DNA from 2 places in the Pseudoalteromonas sp. SCSIO_11900 genome. Region 1 is predicted to be linked to the other one. Evidence: predicted binding sites of a transcription regulator. Region 1 holds the regulator's gene; the other holds the start of a gene.
What was found. Region 1 encodes FliA, which starts transcription of late flagellar genes. Its sites were predicted from a motif close to CTAAAGNTNNNNNNNNNNNNGCCGATA; they were not measured.
Positions count from the first base shown of each region.

Region 1 (7,817 bases):
TACTTGTATATTGTCTTCTTTATTTATTGAAATGGCATACAATACAACAAAAAATGCGAACATAATGGTCATGTAATCTGCATAGGAAACTAGCCAACGCTCAGTGTGTTGATTTTTAGTGTTTTGATAACGTAAGCGACGGCGCAACATAACCGCTAATTTGCCTGTAAAATAGGACGTTCAACGCGGTAAGCTTCAAGCTTTAATTCTATATTAATAGGGCTCTCACCTTGGCTAATGGCAATAACGCCTTCAGCTAGCATTTCATGGTAAAGCATTTTTTGCTCAACACGTTGCTTTAATTTATTGGCCATAGGCAAAAACAGTAAATTAGCTAAACCTACGCCATATATAGTAGCAATAAATGCAGTAGCAATGCCCGTCCCTAATTGCTCAGGATCATTAATAAATGACATAGCTTGAATCAATCCAAGCACAGCACCTAGGATACCGATAGTCGGGCTGTAACCTCCCATCGCTTCATATACACGGCTAGCTTCAAGCAATCGTTCTCGTTCAAGTAATAAATCTATTTCAAGGGTATCGCGTAGTTTTTGCTCTGAACAGCCATCAACTAATAAACTCAGTCCTTTGGCGGCATAGGGGTCAGAGTGAGTAAGCGCTTCGTTTTCTAGCGCTAAGTAGCCTTCTTGGCGAGCTTTGTGCGACCAGCGTTTTACTTGCTCAATAGCATCTTCAATATCGTGCTCATCAGTAACAAAAACCCAATGTGTAATACTAAGCATTTTCTTAAAAGTATTGGCTGATGTTTGCAGCATCACCGCACCTAATGTACCGCCTAATACAATAATTAGTGCAGGCCCATTAAACAGCGCAGATACCACACCTCCCTCTAAAGAATAACCTATTGCAATAGCACCTAATGCAACCAATAACCCTAAAATAGAAAGCTTATCCAAAGCCAACCTCTCTTTTTAAGCGCACCGCCACATCATGAAGGCCTATGTTTTCATTTGCTAATCCAGCACTAGCTACTGCTTGCGGCATACCATAGACAACACAACTTTTCTCATCTTGAGCCCAAATTGTAGCGCCAGTTTGTTTAAGCATGCGAGCACCGTCACGACCATCTGCGCCCATACCAGTTAAAATAATGGCAAGTACATCGCCTTGATACGCTTTTGCTACACTAGCAAAGGTAATATCCACACTAGGCTTATAGCTAACTCGTTCATTTTTATCTTCAAATACACGTAATGTTCTGTTTGAACCTCGTCCTTCTACCATCATTTGCTGTCCGCCTGGCGCTAAATAAGCACAGCCTGGTTGCAGTCTATCGCCTTGCTGTGCTTCTTTTACTTTAATTTTACACAAGCTATCTAATCGGGTCGCAAACGCAGGTGTAAATGCAGCTGGCATGTGTTGTATGAGTAGTATTGGGTGTGGGAAATTAGCAGGTAACTGAGTCAATATAGTTTGCAGTGCAACTGGTCCACCTGTTGATGTGCCAATAGCAATTAATTGATATTGCTTACCACTAGCACGCGTTGATGTGCTACTAGAAGGCGTTGGGCTTGCGCTTTTAAAGCTACGATCAGGTTGCACTATAGGCTTATGAGCAAAGCGCTCAGAGGTGCTTGGCGCTGGTTTAAGACTTGGAGCAGCAGGCGCTCTGATAATTCTACCATTTCGCTGGCGGCCTATTTCTTTAACTTTATTTTGTAATAGCTTTATTGCGTCGTCGTTATTACGAGCAATATCTTCAAACTTTTTCGGTAAAAAATCCATCGCGCCGGCATCAAGTGCATCTAAGGTGGCAGATGCGCCTGCGCGTGTTAACGAGGAGAACATTAAAATAGGAGTGGGGTTACTCGCCATGATCTCTTTAACTGCACTAATACCATCAAGCACCGGCATTTCAACATCCATGGTGATCACGTCAGGTCGTAATTGAGCTGTTTTATCGACAGCTTCTCGACCATTTACAGCAAAACCTATAACTTCAATGCCGCTGTCTTGTTCAAGAATTTCACTCACTCTGCGGCGAAAAAAGCTTGAATCATCAACTACTAAAACTTTAACAGCCATTTCGCTCTCTTATTCAATGAATGGGTAGGCATAAAATATATGCCTACTTTTAATTATCCAGCGTAATGCTTTAACATACTTGGCACATCTAATATCAGTGCAATGCCACCATCAGAGGTGATTGTTGCACCTGCCATACCAGGCGTCCCTTGAAGTAATGCGTCTAAAGGCTTAATTACCACTTCCTCTTGACCAATAAGCGAGTCAACAACAAAACCCACTTTTTGAGTTCCTATTTGCACAATAACCACATGACCTTGTGCTTTTCGCTGACCTCTATCAGCCCCTTTGATGAGCCAATGTTCAAGGTAGAATAACGGAATCGATTTTTTACGAACTATTATAGTAAGCTGACCATCAACCACATTGGTCTTTGTTAAATCCAAGTGGAATATTTCACTAACACCCGCCAGCGGCAAAGCAAATGTTTGTTCGCCAACCACTACCATTAAGGTAGGCAGTATTGCCAGTGTCAGTGGTACTTTAATCTCTAAAGTAGTACCTACGCCCATCTCTGATTTAATATTTACTGAGCCATTGAGTTGAGTGATTTTTGTTTTAACCACATCCATACCAACGCCACGGCCAGAAATATCTGAAATCTCTTCTTTAGTTGAAAACCCAGGTGCAAAAATAAGGTTATAAGCTTCGGTATCAGAAAGACGACTCGCTTGGTCGTGATCAAGCACCCCTTTGTTAATGGCAATCTTTTTAAGCTTTTCAGCATCCATACCAGCACCATCATCTTGGATAGTAAGCAAGATATGATCGCCTTGTTGAGACGCTGATAAAGTAACAGTACCGGTTCTAGGTTTACCTGATGCTTCACGAACGTCTGGCATTTCAATGCCATGATCCACTGAATTGCGCACTAAATGCACTAACGGATCAGCAAGCGCTTCCACTAAGTTTTTATCTAAATCAGTGTCCTCGCCTACCATTTGCAAGTTGATATCTTTATTCAATGAACGGGCTAAATCACGTACCACACGTGGGAAGCGGCCAAATACTTTTTTGATTGGCTGCATTCGTGTTTGCATTACCGCACCTTGGATATCAGCTGTCACTACATCTAAATTAGAAATTGCTTTACCCATGGCCTCGCTATCAGAGTTAGTCGCTAGACTTACCAAACGATTTCGCACAAGTACCAGTTCACCTACCATGTTCATTATTTGGTCTAAGCGTTTGGTATCAACTCGTACCGTTGTTTCTGCCGGTGGAGGCGCTGCTTTTTTAGCGGGAGCTGCTTGTGCCGCAGAAGCCGGCTTAGCTGGCTCTGGTTTAGGCTGTGGCTTTGGTGTCGCAGCAGGCGCAGGTTTATTCTCGACTACAGGTTCTGGTTTACTTACAGGAGCCGGTGTTTCTATCGATTTAGGTGCACCTTTACCATGAAGCTCATCAAGTAACGCTTCAAACTCGTCGTCACTTATTTCATTATCGCCCGAACTTTGCTCGTTACTTGGTGGAGTCAAAGGAGCTGATGGTGTTTGTTGTGGTGTACTTGAGGTTGCTTGGCTCACTTCGCCAAAGCTGCCTACACCATGAAGTTCATCAAGTAGGCTTTCGAATTCATCGTCAGTTATATCACCACTGACATCATTGTCACTTGATGATGATTGTTTTTCTTGTGGGGCTTGCCCTTTTCCATGAAGTTCATCAAGTAGGCTTTCGAATTCGTCTTCGGTTATTTCATCAACCTGAGACTCAGTACTGCTGCTATCTGGGCCGCTAAATAATTCATCAAAAGCAAACGGGTCTTCTATAGCATCGTTGCTCGGTTGCTCTGCAACTGGTTCAGGCTCTACCGATGGAGTTTCCACAGGAGCTATATCTTCAACCACAGAATCGCCGGCAAGCTCTTCTGCTGTCGGTGGCTGCCCAAGTTTGTGAAGTACAGCAAGTAATTCTGGATCCGCAGGCTCTGGCTGGTCACGATTTTTAATCGTGGCAAACATTTCATTAATGGTGTCCAGTGCTTGTAAAATCACATCCATTAATTCAGAGTTAACTGTTCTTACACCTTGGCGCAGTAAATCAAACACATTTTCAGCACCATGACATGCATCAACAAGCTCTGTCATAGCCAAAAAGCCAGCGCCACCCTTTACAGTGTGAAAACCGCGAAATATTGCGTTTAGTAGCTCAGTATCATCTGGATTGTTTTCCAGTTCTACTAACTGTTCAGATAAAAGCTCAAGGATTTCTCCGGCCTCTACTAAAAAGTCTTGTAAAATATCTTCATCGACTTCAAAGCTCATGCAGTACTCCCCTATTAGAAGCCCAAACTTGATAATAGATCATCAACTTCATCTTGATCAGATACAACATCATTACGCGATTCTTTATCAATAATAGGCCCTTCGGGACCTGCTAGTGTTTGTGCAACAATGGGATCTTCTATTTTTTCTGGTTGTTCAGTTGGTTCAGCCTCACCACCTTGCGCTGCAAATGCAGTTAAAAGGTGAATTAAACTTTCTTCAACTTCACGGACAAGTTCAATAACACGGCGAATAACCTGACCGGTTAAATCTTGATAGTCTTGAGCCATCAGCACATTAGTCATCAGCATTTGTAACTCATCGGTTTTGTGATGAGAACTGCTCATAAACTTATCAATACTATGGCAAAGTGATTTAAACTCACCAAGCTCTATTTCGCGGTTCATTAAACGATCCCACGTTGGCTTGATATCAGCTATTTCGTCAGCGATTTCTTGTGCTAATGGTAAGCTTGCTTCAACCGCATCCATTGTCTTATTGGCTGCGTTTTCTGTCATTTCCATGACATAGTTAAGGCGTTTTTTTGCGTCAGGGATGGCATCAGTGGTAATGTCTGTTAAACGCGTGTCTAACTCGAAACTTTTTAAAGCTTCGTGCAGTTGACGAGTCAACTTTCCCACCTCAGCAAATAAATGTGATTGCTCTTGTGAAGCTGTTTCTAAAATTAACTGATTCGCTTTATCTTGCTCACCATTTTCTAAAAAAACAACTAACTGGCGAGCTTGTTCTAAAGTAATCTGAGGCGCAGCAGGTGCTGACATAAGCCTCTCCCTCTCATTAACCTAAGCGTTCGAACACTTTTTCTAATTTAGTTTTCAATGTACTTGCAGTAAATGGTTTAACAATATAACCATTAACACCTGCTTGGGCCGCAGCAATTATTTGTTCTTTTTTAGCTTCTGCTGTAACCATTAAAACAGGAATATGCTTTAATTTTTCATCCGCTCGAATTGCCCTTAAAAGATCAATACCTTGCATGCCTGGCATATTCCAATCTGTTACAACAAAATCAAACGCTTGATTTTGCAACATAGGCAAAGCAGTTGACCCGTCATCTGCTTCTTGAACATTGGTAAAACCTAAATCGCGCAACAGATTTTTAATAATACGTCTCATTGTTGAGAAATCATCAACAACAAGAATTTTAATGTTTTTATCCAAAACATCCTCCAGTGAGGCCTGAACCTTTATTTACTTACTTCTAGTTTATCCAGTCATTGATTTTTGCTTTAAGCTTAATCATCGCCTGACCATGTATCTGACTTACACGCGATTCACTTACATCGAGTATATGCCCAATTTCTTTTAAATTCATCTCATCGTTATAGTACAAAGAAAGCACCATTGCATCTTTCTCCGGTAACGACTTTATTGCACTGAGTAAAGACTCATTAAACCGTTCATTTTTAACATTATTAAACGGTTTGTCTAGTGCTAAATCTTGGCCATGGGGTGTAATCACATCGTCATCTATACCAAGGTCTTCAATGCCTAACACTTTGCTTACATTTACATCGTTTAAAATATGATGATACTCATTTAGCGAAATTTCAAGTTTTTCAGCAACTTCACTATCTTTAGGTTCACGGTTTAAACTGTTCTCAAGCGCAACAATAGTCTCTGCAACCAAACGGCTTTTTCTGTGAACTGAACGTGGAACCCAATCGCCTCGGCGCATTTCGTCTATCATCGCACCACGAATACGAATACCGGCGAAGGTTTCAAAGCTTGCACCTTTGCTTGCATCAAAGTTTTTTGAAGCTTCAATTAAACCAATCATACCCGATTGAATTAAATCATCTAGCTGCACACTGGCCGGTAAACGAGCAATTAAATGGCACGCCACTTTTTTGACTAATGAGGCATGCTTTTCAACAATCATATTTAAATTCTGTGTTGACTGATATCCCATAACTCTATTCACCGGTATTGTCATTGTTAGTTACTAACTAGTTTCTCAATGAAGAACTCTAAATGACCCGAGGCTTGGCTAGGTGTTGGCCACTTAGCAATTTTTGTAGCCAGTGTTTTAAAAGCAATTGCAGCAGGCGACCCAGGAAAAATCTCAACAATTACTTTTTGGCGGCGCGTTGATTTGCGCATATTTTCATCATATGGAACCGTTGCAACCAACTCCATTGATATATCTAAAAATCGGTCGGTAACCTTTGAAAGTTTTGCAAACAATTCCTGCCCTTCGCGTAAACTGCGCACCATATTGGCAACAATTTTAAATTTATAAACGCCGTGCTCACGGCTAAGTACTTTAATTAAAGCATAGGCATCGGTAATTGATGTAGGCTCATCACATACCACCACAAGCACATCTTGCGCTGCGCGAGAAAAACTCAGCACCATATCGGAAATACCCGCAGCGGTATCAACAATTAAAATATCAAAGTCGGTGTTAAGTTCACTAAATGCACGAATAAGTCCAGCGTGCTCTGAGGGTGATAACTCAACCATACTTTGCGAACCCGATGTTGCAGGCACTATTTTTATGCCTGCGGGACCTTCGACTAAAATATCATCAAGTTCACATTCGCCCGATAAAACATGAGATAAATTACGCTCAACGCGCAGTCCAAGCATCACATCACAATTCGCTAATCCTAAATCAGCATCTAGTACAAGCACACGTTTGCCTTGTTGGCCTAACGCGATTGCTGTATTAAGGGATACGTTCGTTTTACCCACTCCACCTTTGCCGCCGGTGACAGCGATAACTTTTACGCCGTTATTATTATTCTTGCTCATTTTGCGAAGGCCGCTTGCTTGATCTAAAACTGTGTTAATCATACATCTCTACTGTGCTCGACGCCACTGATTGGTGTCGTGATTGTTGTGCTTTTATTCTTTTTAAATACAATTGCTCAGCTTTTTTTACTAGTTTTTCGGCATTTGCCACTCTAATATCTTCTGGTACTCGCTGACCGTTAGTAAGATACCCTATTGGGAGACGATTTTGAATCGCAATACTAATAATCTCACCTAAACTCAATGACTCATCAAGTTTAGTAAAAATACATCCACTTAGCTGTACTTTTTTAAAGTGCCTTACTGTTTCTTGCAATACATTAATTTGCGCCGTCGCACTTAATACTAAATAACTACGTATATCAACACGCTGATTACGCATCAAGGTGTTTAACTGCTCGGTTAAGCGTAAATCACGTTGACTCATTCCCGCTGTATCAATTAAAACTAGACGTTTATTTCGTAAATGATATAAAACTTCTGCTAATTCATTTGCATCTTTAACTTGTTTAACGCCACAACCTATAATACGACCATACGTTGCTAGCTGCTCATAAGCACCAATACGGTAGGTATCGGTAGTAATAAGCGCTACTTTATCGGCACCGTATTTTTGTGCACCCAATGCTGCCAGTTTTGCAACTGTGGTGGTTTTACCCACGCCAGTAGGCCCGACTAACGCAAAAACACCGCCTTGGCGAAGTATTTCGTTGTTCGTGGTTTGCATTT
Region 1 covers NZ_KK070023.1:1,721,195-1,729,011, reverse strand. The annotation lists gene BG00_RS08010 (flagellar motor protein MotB) at 1-150, opposite strand, end outside; gene BG00_RS08005 (flagellar motor protein) at 156-920, opposite strand; gene BG00_RS08000 (protein-glutamate methylesterase/protein-glutamine glutaminase) at 913-2,049, opposite strand; gene BG00_RS07995 (chemotaxis protein CheA) at 2,103-4,310, opposite strand; gene BG00_RS07990 (protein phosphatase CheZ) at 4,325-5,092, opposite strand; gene cheY (chemotaxis response regulator CheY) at 5,109-5,492, opposite strand; gene BG00_RS07980 (RNA polymerase sigma factor FliA) at 5,533-6,243, opposite strand; gene BG00_RS07975 (MinD/ParA family ATP-binding protein) at 6,270-7,130, opposite strand; gene flhF (flagellar biosynthesis GTPase FlhF) at 7,123-7,817, opposite strand, start outside.

Region 2 (7,817 bases), 400 kb from region 1:
TTAATATGCACTGAGTATAACGTGTTATATCACGTTGTTTTTCAGCTTGCGCAATTAAGTAAGATAAATTATTGAGCGCTAAATTACCGGCAAGACCTTTTAAATTATGCAAAATATGAGCATGATGTTTATCGTTTAGCTTAGTGGCCGCCAAGGTTTGCATACTATTTTGATGCTGAGCTAAAAAGAGTACAACCTCTTTGAGATGTTTCTCTTTGCTGCCCCACATTTTTTCACCTTTATTAAAATCTATACGAAGTTTTGAATCTATTGGATCGTTAGTTACTAACTGGCTGATAGTAAGCCCAAGCACCCGCGCTATTTCTTGGTTGAGTTGGTTTATGTCAACGGGTTTCGTTGTAAAACCATTCATACCCGCTTGTTTGGCTGTTAGCTTATCTTGCTGCAGCACACTGGCCGTTAAGGCAATTATTGGCGTGTGCTTTAGTTGTTTTTGCTGCTCTAAAGAGCGAATTGATGCTGTGGCACTGATCCCATCACATTTAGGCATATGAATATCCATTAAGATAATATCAAAGCGATGCTGATTAAACATGTCAATGGCCTCAAAACCATTATTTGCTTTACTTACCTGATGGCCTGCTTGGGAAAGCATAATTGTGAGTAGTTCGATATTTTGTTCAATATCATCCACCACTAAGATTTTTAATGGGGGTAAGCTAAATGCGTTTTTACTAATGGCTTGCACCTGACTTTTTTCGCCTGGCTCAAGCCCAACAGTAAAGGAAAAGCAGCTACCTTGACCAAGGGTACTTTGTGCGTATATTTTGCCACCCATTAATTCAACCAGCTGCTTACTAATTGTTGTGCCAAGCCCTGTGCCACCAAATCGGCGTGTTGTGGTGGCATCTGCTTGCTCGAAGGGTTTAAAAATAGCCTCAAGGCGACCTTTTTCGATACCTATACCGCTGTCTTGTACTTCAAATAAAATGGGTTGATTGGGTTTATGAGTAACCGAAAGAGTAACATGGCCTTGCTCAGTAAACTTTATCGCATTGCCGATTAAATTGGTTAGCACTTGGCGTAAACGCGTATCATCACCAAAATAAAATGGATTTACATTGTCAGCTATTTTTAAAATGAGCTGTAAGTCTTTGCGTTTTGCATCAAGCCAAAATGTCGACACAATATTATCAAGCAATTCTTGCAAGTTAAAATGTACTTTTTGAATTTCGAGTTTACCTTTCTCTAGCTTTGCTGAGTCAAGGATATCGTTGAGTAAATGCAATAAAGAACGCGCAGCGTTATTAACGGTAATAATTTGTTTTTGTTGCTCTTTATTAAGCGGACTATCCATTAAAATATCACTAAAGCCAATAATTGCATTCATGGGGGTACGTATCTCATGGCTCATATTTGCCATAAAAGACTGTTTAGCTTGCGCGGCTGCTTCAGCCTCGTATTTGGCTTGCTTTAAGCTTTGCTCATATTCACGGCGCTTAGTTATATCAACTAAAACGCCATCAATCCAGCGTGTATCATTTTTAGAGTTAGTGATAATGCTTGCTTGATCGAGTACCCAAATAATATTGCCGTTGCGATGGCGAATGCGGTACTCAATTGAGTATTGACTGGTCGATGCAACTGCTTGATCAATGGCTAAAGAAATCGCTGCTTCATCTTCTTTAACAATAAGCTCGGCAAAGGTAATACGCTGCTCAGTAAATTCTTCAGCGCGATAACCCGTTAGTTCATAGACGCTAGGGCTGATAAACAACATACTCCAGTGTTCATCTAACAAGCAGCGAAATACCACACCGGGCATATTGTTCATCAAGGTACGGTATTGTCGCTCTTTTTCAATTAAGCTTTGTTGTAACGCTCTTTGTTCAGTTAAATCGGTAATAAAGCCCACAAACAATGTTTCAGTTTGTAATTGCTTTACTTCACCAATCCCCAAGCGAATTGGAAATTGATGACCATTTTTATGTTTTGCCCACACATCGCGATTAACACCAATAACACGTTTTACCTCATGGTTTGTTGTATTTTTTAAAAAAGCATCGTGTTGATTCGCAATATCATCAGCCATTAATATTTTTACATTCTGGCCAATGACCTCATTATCTTGCCAGCCAAAAATTGTTTCTGCGGCTTTATTAAAGCTCAAAATAGTGCCTTTAATATTGATAGTAACGATGCCGTCAATGGCAGTTGATAAAATAGCATCAAGGCGAGACTCTTCAGCTGATTTTTTCCCCAACAGCATTCTGTAACGGATCATGCCATTGATGATCACAACCACCGCTGTTAATAAAAGCGTGGCGAACGACACACTAATAGCAATAAAGGTTAGATGTGATTGGTTTGTTTGCTCGTTAATTATCGGGCTTGTTGCAATAAATCGCGTAGCGGCCATGCCCATAAAATGCATACCAGCCACGGCAAGGCCAAGAATAAGGGCACAAATAATACGATTATGCATAGGCGTTAATTTTTTAAAGTGTGCTGGTAAATGAAAACGTGCATAAAGACTTATAAAAGACAGCAGCACTGCAACAACAATTGAAGCGCCAAACCATATTAGATCATAACGAAGTAAAGGACTTAATTGCATCGCGGCCATACCGCTGTAATGCATGGTACCAACACCCGCGCCAAATAAAAGAGAGCTTAGAATTAAATTGATAATACGAGGGTGAGAGCTATATGTTTTCAAACAAGAAAAAGCAATGGTACATGCCAGTAAAGCCGGTATAAACGACACAAAAGTGAGTGTGGGGTCGTATTCAATTGTAGTGCACAAAGAAAATGCGAGCATTGCAATAAAGTGCATGCTCCAGATCCCTCCGGCAAGGACTAAGGCTGCGGTTATATTGGCTAACTTTCGATAAGATTTAAAATGTGTATTATTTGCTAAATCGAGAACGTGCAAAGAAAAATAAGCTGCAAAAATTGCGGTGAGTATAGATAGTGTCACTAAACTTGGGTCGTATACACCATTAATAATTAGGCTTGGATCTGGTTCGTTTATAAAAAAATTAGCTAACATCAATCATTCACATAATAACTCTTAAATTCAGTCTAATATAAAATACATTAATAATCACAAGGTATTGAGTTATAAATAACAAAAGTAACGTAAGTGTTTTAAGCTCTAAACCATACTATTTATTGAGTAGCACTAAATGCATTGTTATTAAAATGGCATTTAGTGGGGATTATTTATAGATTAGCCGTTATGGTACAAGGTAAAATAAAACCCAGTGGTTAATTATAAATAGGCAGCATTCATTGTTGGATTACACTTTAAAGCGTAGTAAGCGAAGAAAAACAGTGGCTATCAAAGTCGCACAACGTGAGCTTACGGTATATGCGCCCCATTTTGTAACGAAAACACAAATTAATGAATGGCTGTTAAGTAAACAGGACTGGATTGATGCTCAGTTACATAAGCAACAAATTCAAGCCGATACACGACAGTTTCCACTCAAAACCCAGAGTATTAAATTATTTAATGAAGCTGTTAATGTGCAATTTGAAAACGCAGCACGCACTCAATGGCAGCAGCACAATGAAAGCCAAACGCTGTTACTGAGTATTTCTTCACGTGTAAAGCATCAAACGCAAATGTATCAAAGTTTGCTAGAGCAGTTTTTGCATGAGAAATTAGAAAGTTATATTGAAATGCGAGTTAACGATTATTGTCAGCTGATGGGTGAAAAGCTACCGAGTAATATTCGTATTCAATTGTATAAACGTCGCTGGGGTAGTTGTAATCGCAGGCGTGAACTAACCTTCAACTTACACTTGGCAAGTGCACCGACATGGGTCATTGACTACGTGATTGTTCATGAATTAGCACATTTAAAATATTTAAATCACAGCGCTCAATTTTGGCAACGTGTGGGATTATTTTATTCAGATTATAAACAAGCAAGTAACTGGTTAAACAATCATGGTATGAGTTTACAGTGGGTATTTGAATAAAAAGAAATAATGTAGAGAAGAGAAGTGGTGGAGGGAGCTGGATTCGAACCAGCGAAGGCTGAGCCGTCAGATTTACAGTCTGATCCCTTTGGCCGCTCGGGAACCCCTCCACACTAACTGTTATTGCATTTGGCCTCACTTAACTTAGCCTAAGAAAAGTGGTGGAGGGAGCTGGATTCGAACCAGCGAAGGCTGAGCCGTCAGATTTACAGTCTGATCCCTTTGGCCGCTCGGGAACCCCTCCAATGCAACGCGGCAGATAATAGCAAACTTCTTATTTAAGTAAAGAAAAAAGCTAAAGAAAATTCAAATTTAGCCGATAAATACTTATTAATTAGTTAAATAGGCTAAAGTCTATGCAGATTGGTGATTTGTTAATCACGGAGAGCCAGTTAAAAACGAGGCTTAACGAAAGTGTGCACGAAAACCGCCGAGGCGAGTTTGCACTTTTATTAGCAATGCTCTCTCACGATGCACTCGATTTTAGTGAATTCCACCTACCCAAAAGTGACACTAAGCATTATCAAGCTGATGAAGATGCTTTGCGTAAACAATTTGGCGCAGGTCCAAAGCAGCCATTAGCGCCAGATACCTTTAATATGTTAATTGGTAAAAATAACACAGAGCTTTTAGCAAAAATGGGAAGCGCTGTAGGGATGAGTGATATAAAGTTAACTCAGTGCTTAAAGCCTGAGCCATTTAATATTCGTGATGATAAAAACCACATTCCACTGACTGTCATTGATAACTGCGAACTAGCAGTCCGTCGACGAATTCAAAATACCAACACCGAGCTATCAAACCCTCAAATGGATGCGGTGGCATTTTATGATGATTTACAAAATGAAGCTATCCACCAGCCATTACATTTGTTTAGTGCCTAATTATATGTGTTCAATTGCTGCTTTATACATGCCATTTGATTGTAATAAACTGTGTTTATAGTAGAAAGTAACTATTGATTTTATAGATGCTTTATTTTAATAACTGATTTAATATAAAAAAAGCATCCAAAATTTAAATGCAATTGCTATAATGGCGCAAATGGTATGACATTAAATGCCATTATCATTAAACCAAGGTAATTAGGAACGTAATGAAGAAAACATTCACGCTGAATCATGAGAAAATCAAATACCCTCGTATGGTTGATGCTGCAAAGCATGAAGTGAAAAAATATTTGAAAAGAGAACGTAATAAAACTTTACCTGTTGATGCCGACTACTGGGCATTTGATTGTAAGTTTGGTAACACGGTTGAAGAAGCCCAAGTGGTTCACGTTGCTGAAATTAACAATCACATCAGTGAAATTGAAAAGCAAGGTTTAACTTCTTTTTACTTAGAGATTTTAGCAAGACCTGCACAGCGTCAAGATTTCGATGAAGATGATGGCGAGTAAAACGCTAATTTGCGTTTAGTGTAGTTTTGAAAATGGGCCTTGTGGCCCATTTTTTGTAGCTGTTATTTATACACTATGACACTTTTTATACTTTTTATTACTGCCGCAAGGGCACGTATCATTGCGTTTTACTTTAATATCGGCAACCGGTGTAATCTCACCATCAAGGTATCGCCATTGTCCATCTTCTTTAATAAACCTTGAATTTTCTGCCAACTCGCAATATAAATCTTGATAAAAGTAGTGAGCTTTAAATGTAACAAACCCTGTTTCATCATTATAACCAGAGTCTAATATGGTTAAGTTTATAAAACGGCAACTATTTGCAAAATCTTTAATTTCTGAAATTGAGTTTTCAGCTTGTTTTTCTTTTGAATAACTTTCACGAACAAAAACCGCGTTTTTAACAGCATAAGCACTGTAGCGTGCACGCATAAGTTGCTCTGGTGTGTGTGGCTGTTTGGTTTTTAAATGAAAAGGCTCGCAGCAATCAGCATAAGGTTGCTGACTGCCACAAAAACATAATAGGGCGTTAGAAGTCATGATAAATGTACTGTGTATTAAAACGCTAGTTTATCAAGCTTATTGCGTAAGTGAAATCTCAGAATGAGCGCTTTTTTTGCTAAAGCAATACAACTTAGTGCGCGTATGGCTCAAGTTTAATGATAACTGCGACAGTTGTTGGTTATTTATTATGTCAGTCCAGGTGATCACCGCGGCAAAATTTCCATTGTGAAGTGCAGAATTTAAAACATACTCTAAATTAACTAAATGTTTTTGACGAATAACCAGTAATTTACTGGTATCAATTGAGCATGAATCAAGTAGCGCTTTGCTCGGTACGTTATCTGGTGCTATTAACAGTGTCCATGCGTTTAGGCTGTTGTATTGGTGTAATACTTTTAATAATTCAAACGTTGCTGAAATTTCATCTTCAATTTGTACAACGTTAACACAATCTGATTGGTCATCTTGCTGGTAACTTTTAACTGTTCTTACGGTAATTGGCTGTAACATAATCTTCTCACTCACTGGGTTTTTATACAGTACATTCATACAGTAGTTTATACAGTTGTTTGGTGCAAGTGTTTTTTTGTACAGTTATTCATCTTAAAACGCGACAGTTACTATAAATATATAAATAATCTATATATAACAATGGTTTAATTTTTATTGAAAGTTAATGCCCACAGAATTAATTTTAAGGCTGGGAACAAATAACGACAGATGAGCAGGGGGTATACAGTAGTTTAAATTAATTAAGCGTGCTTGTTTTGGCTATAAATGCTTAATTAATTTACAGATGAAATGAGTTGCTGGGCAGTGAAATTATTTTTCGCTACTAGGAGGGATCAAATGTGAGAATTGTAACTGGTGAATTTGTTCATACAGGCTGGCTGCGTAGCATTGAGCATCTTTAAGTCGTTTGGTACTAATATGTTTTCGTATATCGCTCATTGCTTTTATGGCAGGTTCATAGCCTTGACTACCGGCTAAGCTAAGCCACGCAGCACCATGAAATACACTTTGCGGCACACCTTGTCCTTTTATAAAAAACAGCCCTAAATAAAACTGCGCGCGATAATTTCCTGCCATTGCTGCCAAACGCATCCATTTTGCGGCTAAGGCGCCTTGTTCATTTTTAAGGTAATAAAGGGCTTTATTTAATGTGTCTTGATCGGTGTTTTTAGAGCTCGCAGGGAGATTTGCATCGCTTGGTTGCGTTACAAAAGAAAGAATGTTGTCTAATTGTTGCTCTAAGTCTTGGCCACTTGGTGTCGTTTTGATCATGCTACTTCGTTTGTTATTTTAATCACTTAGCTAGTTTAGTATATAGCAAGGTAAAATGTCCTGTAAAAAGTTATTTTTATGCTAAAATCTCGCCACTTTTTACAACCATAAGTTTATTATGCTCGAAGCCTTATTCAAAATCCGTGCAAATGATTCTTCGGTTCGCCGTGAATGTATTGCCGGTATGACTACATTTATTACGATGGTTTATATCGTATTCGTTAACCCAGCTATGCTTGCTGAAGCGGGTATGGACCAAGGTGCTGCCTTTGTTGCCACCTGTATTGCAGCTGCAATAGGGTGTTTTATTATGGGTTTGTGGGCCAATTACCCACTGGCATTGGCACCGGGTATGGGATTAAATGCATTTTTTACCTATGGTGTTGTATTAGGTATGGGTTATAGCTGGCAAGCTGCGTTGGGTGCGGTATTTATGTCAGGGTGTATATTTTTAATTCTAAGCTTATTTAAGGTGCGAGAGTGGATTATTAATGCAATCCCTCTGGTGCTCAAGCAAGCAATAGCAACGGGTATTGGCGCATTTTTAGCTCTCATCGCACTTAAAAGCGCCGGTATTATTGTATCAAGTCCTGCAACACTGGTGCAGTTGGGTGATATTACCTCGCCTGGTCCTTTATTGGCTATTTTCAGCTTTTTTGTTATTGCTGCACTGCTT
Region 2 covers NZ_KK070023.1:2,117,384-2,125,200, forward strand. The annotation lists gene BG00_RS09865 (PAS domain S-box protein) at 1-3,013, opposite strand, end outside; gene BG00_RS09870 (M48 family metallopeptidase) at 3,259-3,951, shown strand; tRNA gene BG00_RS09875 (tRNA-Tyr) at 3,977-4,061, opposite strand; tRNA gene BG00_RS09880 (tRNA-Tyr) at 4,111-4,195, opposite strand; gene BG00_RS09885 (VC2046/SO_2500 family protein) at 4,308-4,835, shown strand; gene BG00_RS09890 (DUF6172 family protein) at 5,048-5,350, shown strand; gene BG00_RS09895 (YchJ family protein) at 5,417-5,893, opposite strand; gene BG00_RS09900 (SulA-like leucine-rich domain-containing protein) at 5,933-6,367, opposite strand; gene BG00_RS09905 (tetratricopeptide repeat protein) at 6,680-7,141, opposite strand; gene BG00_RS09910 (NCS2 family permease) at 7,260-7,817, shown strand, end outside.
Region 2: the regulator FliA is predicted to act here: its motif matches at 4,247-4,273, upstream of BG00_RS09885 (VC2046/SO_2500 family protein).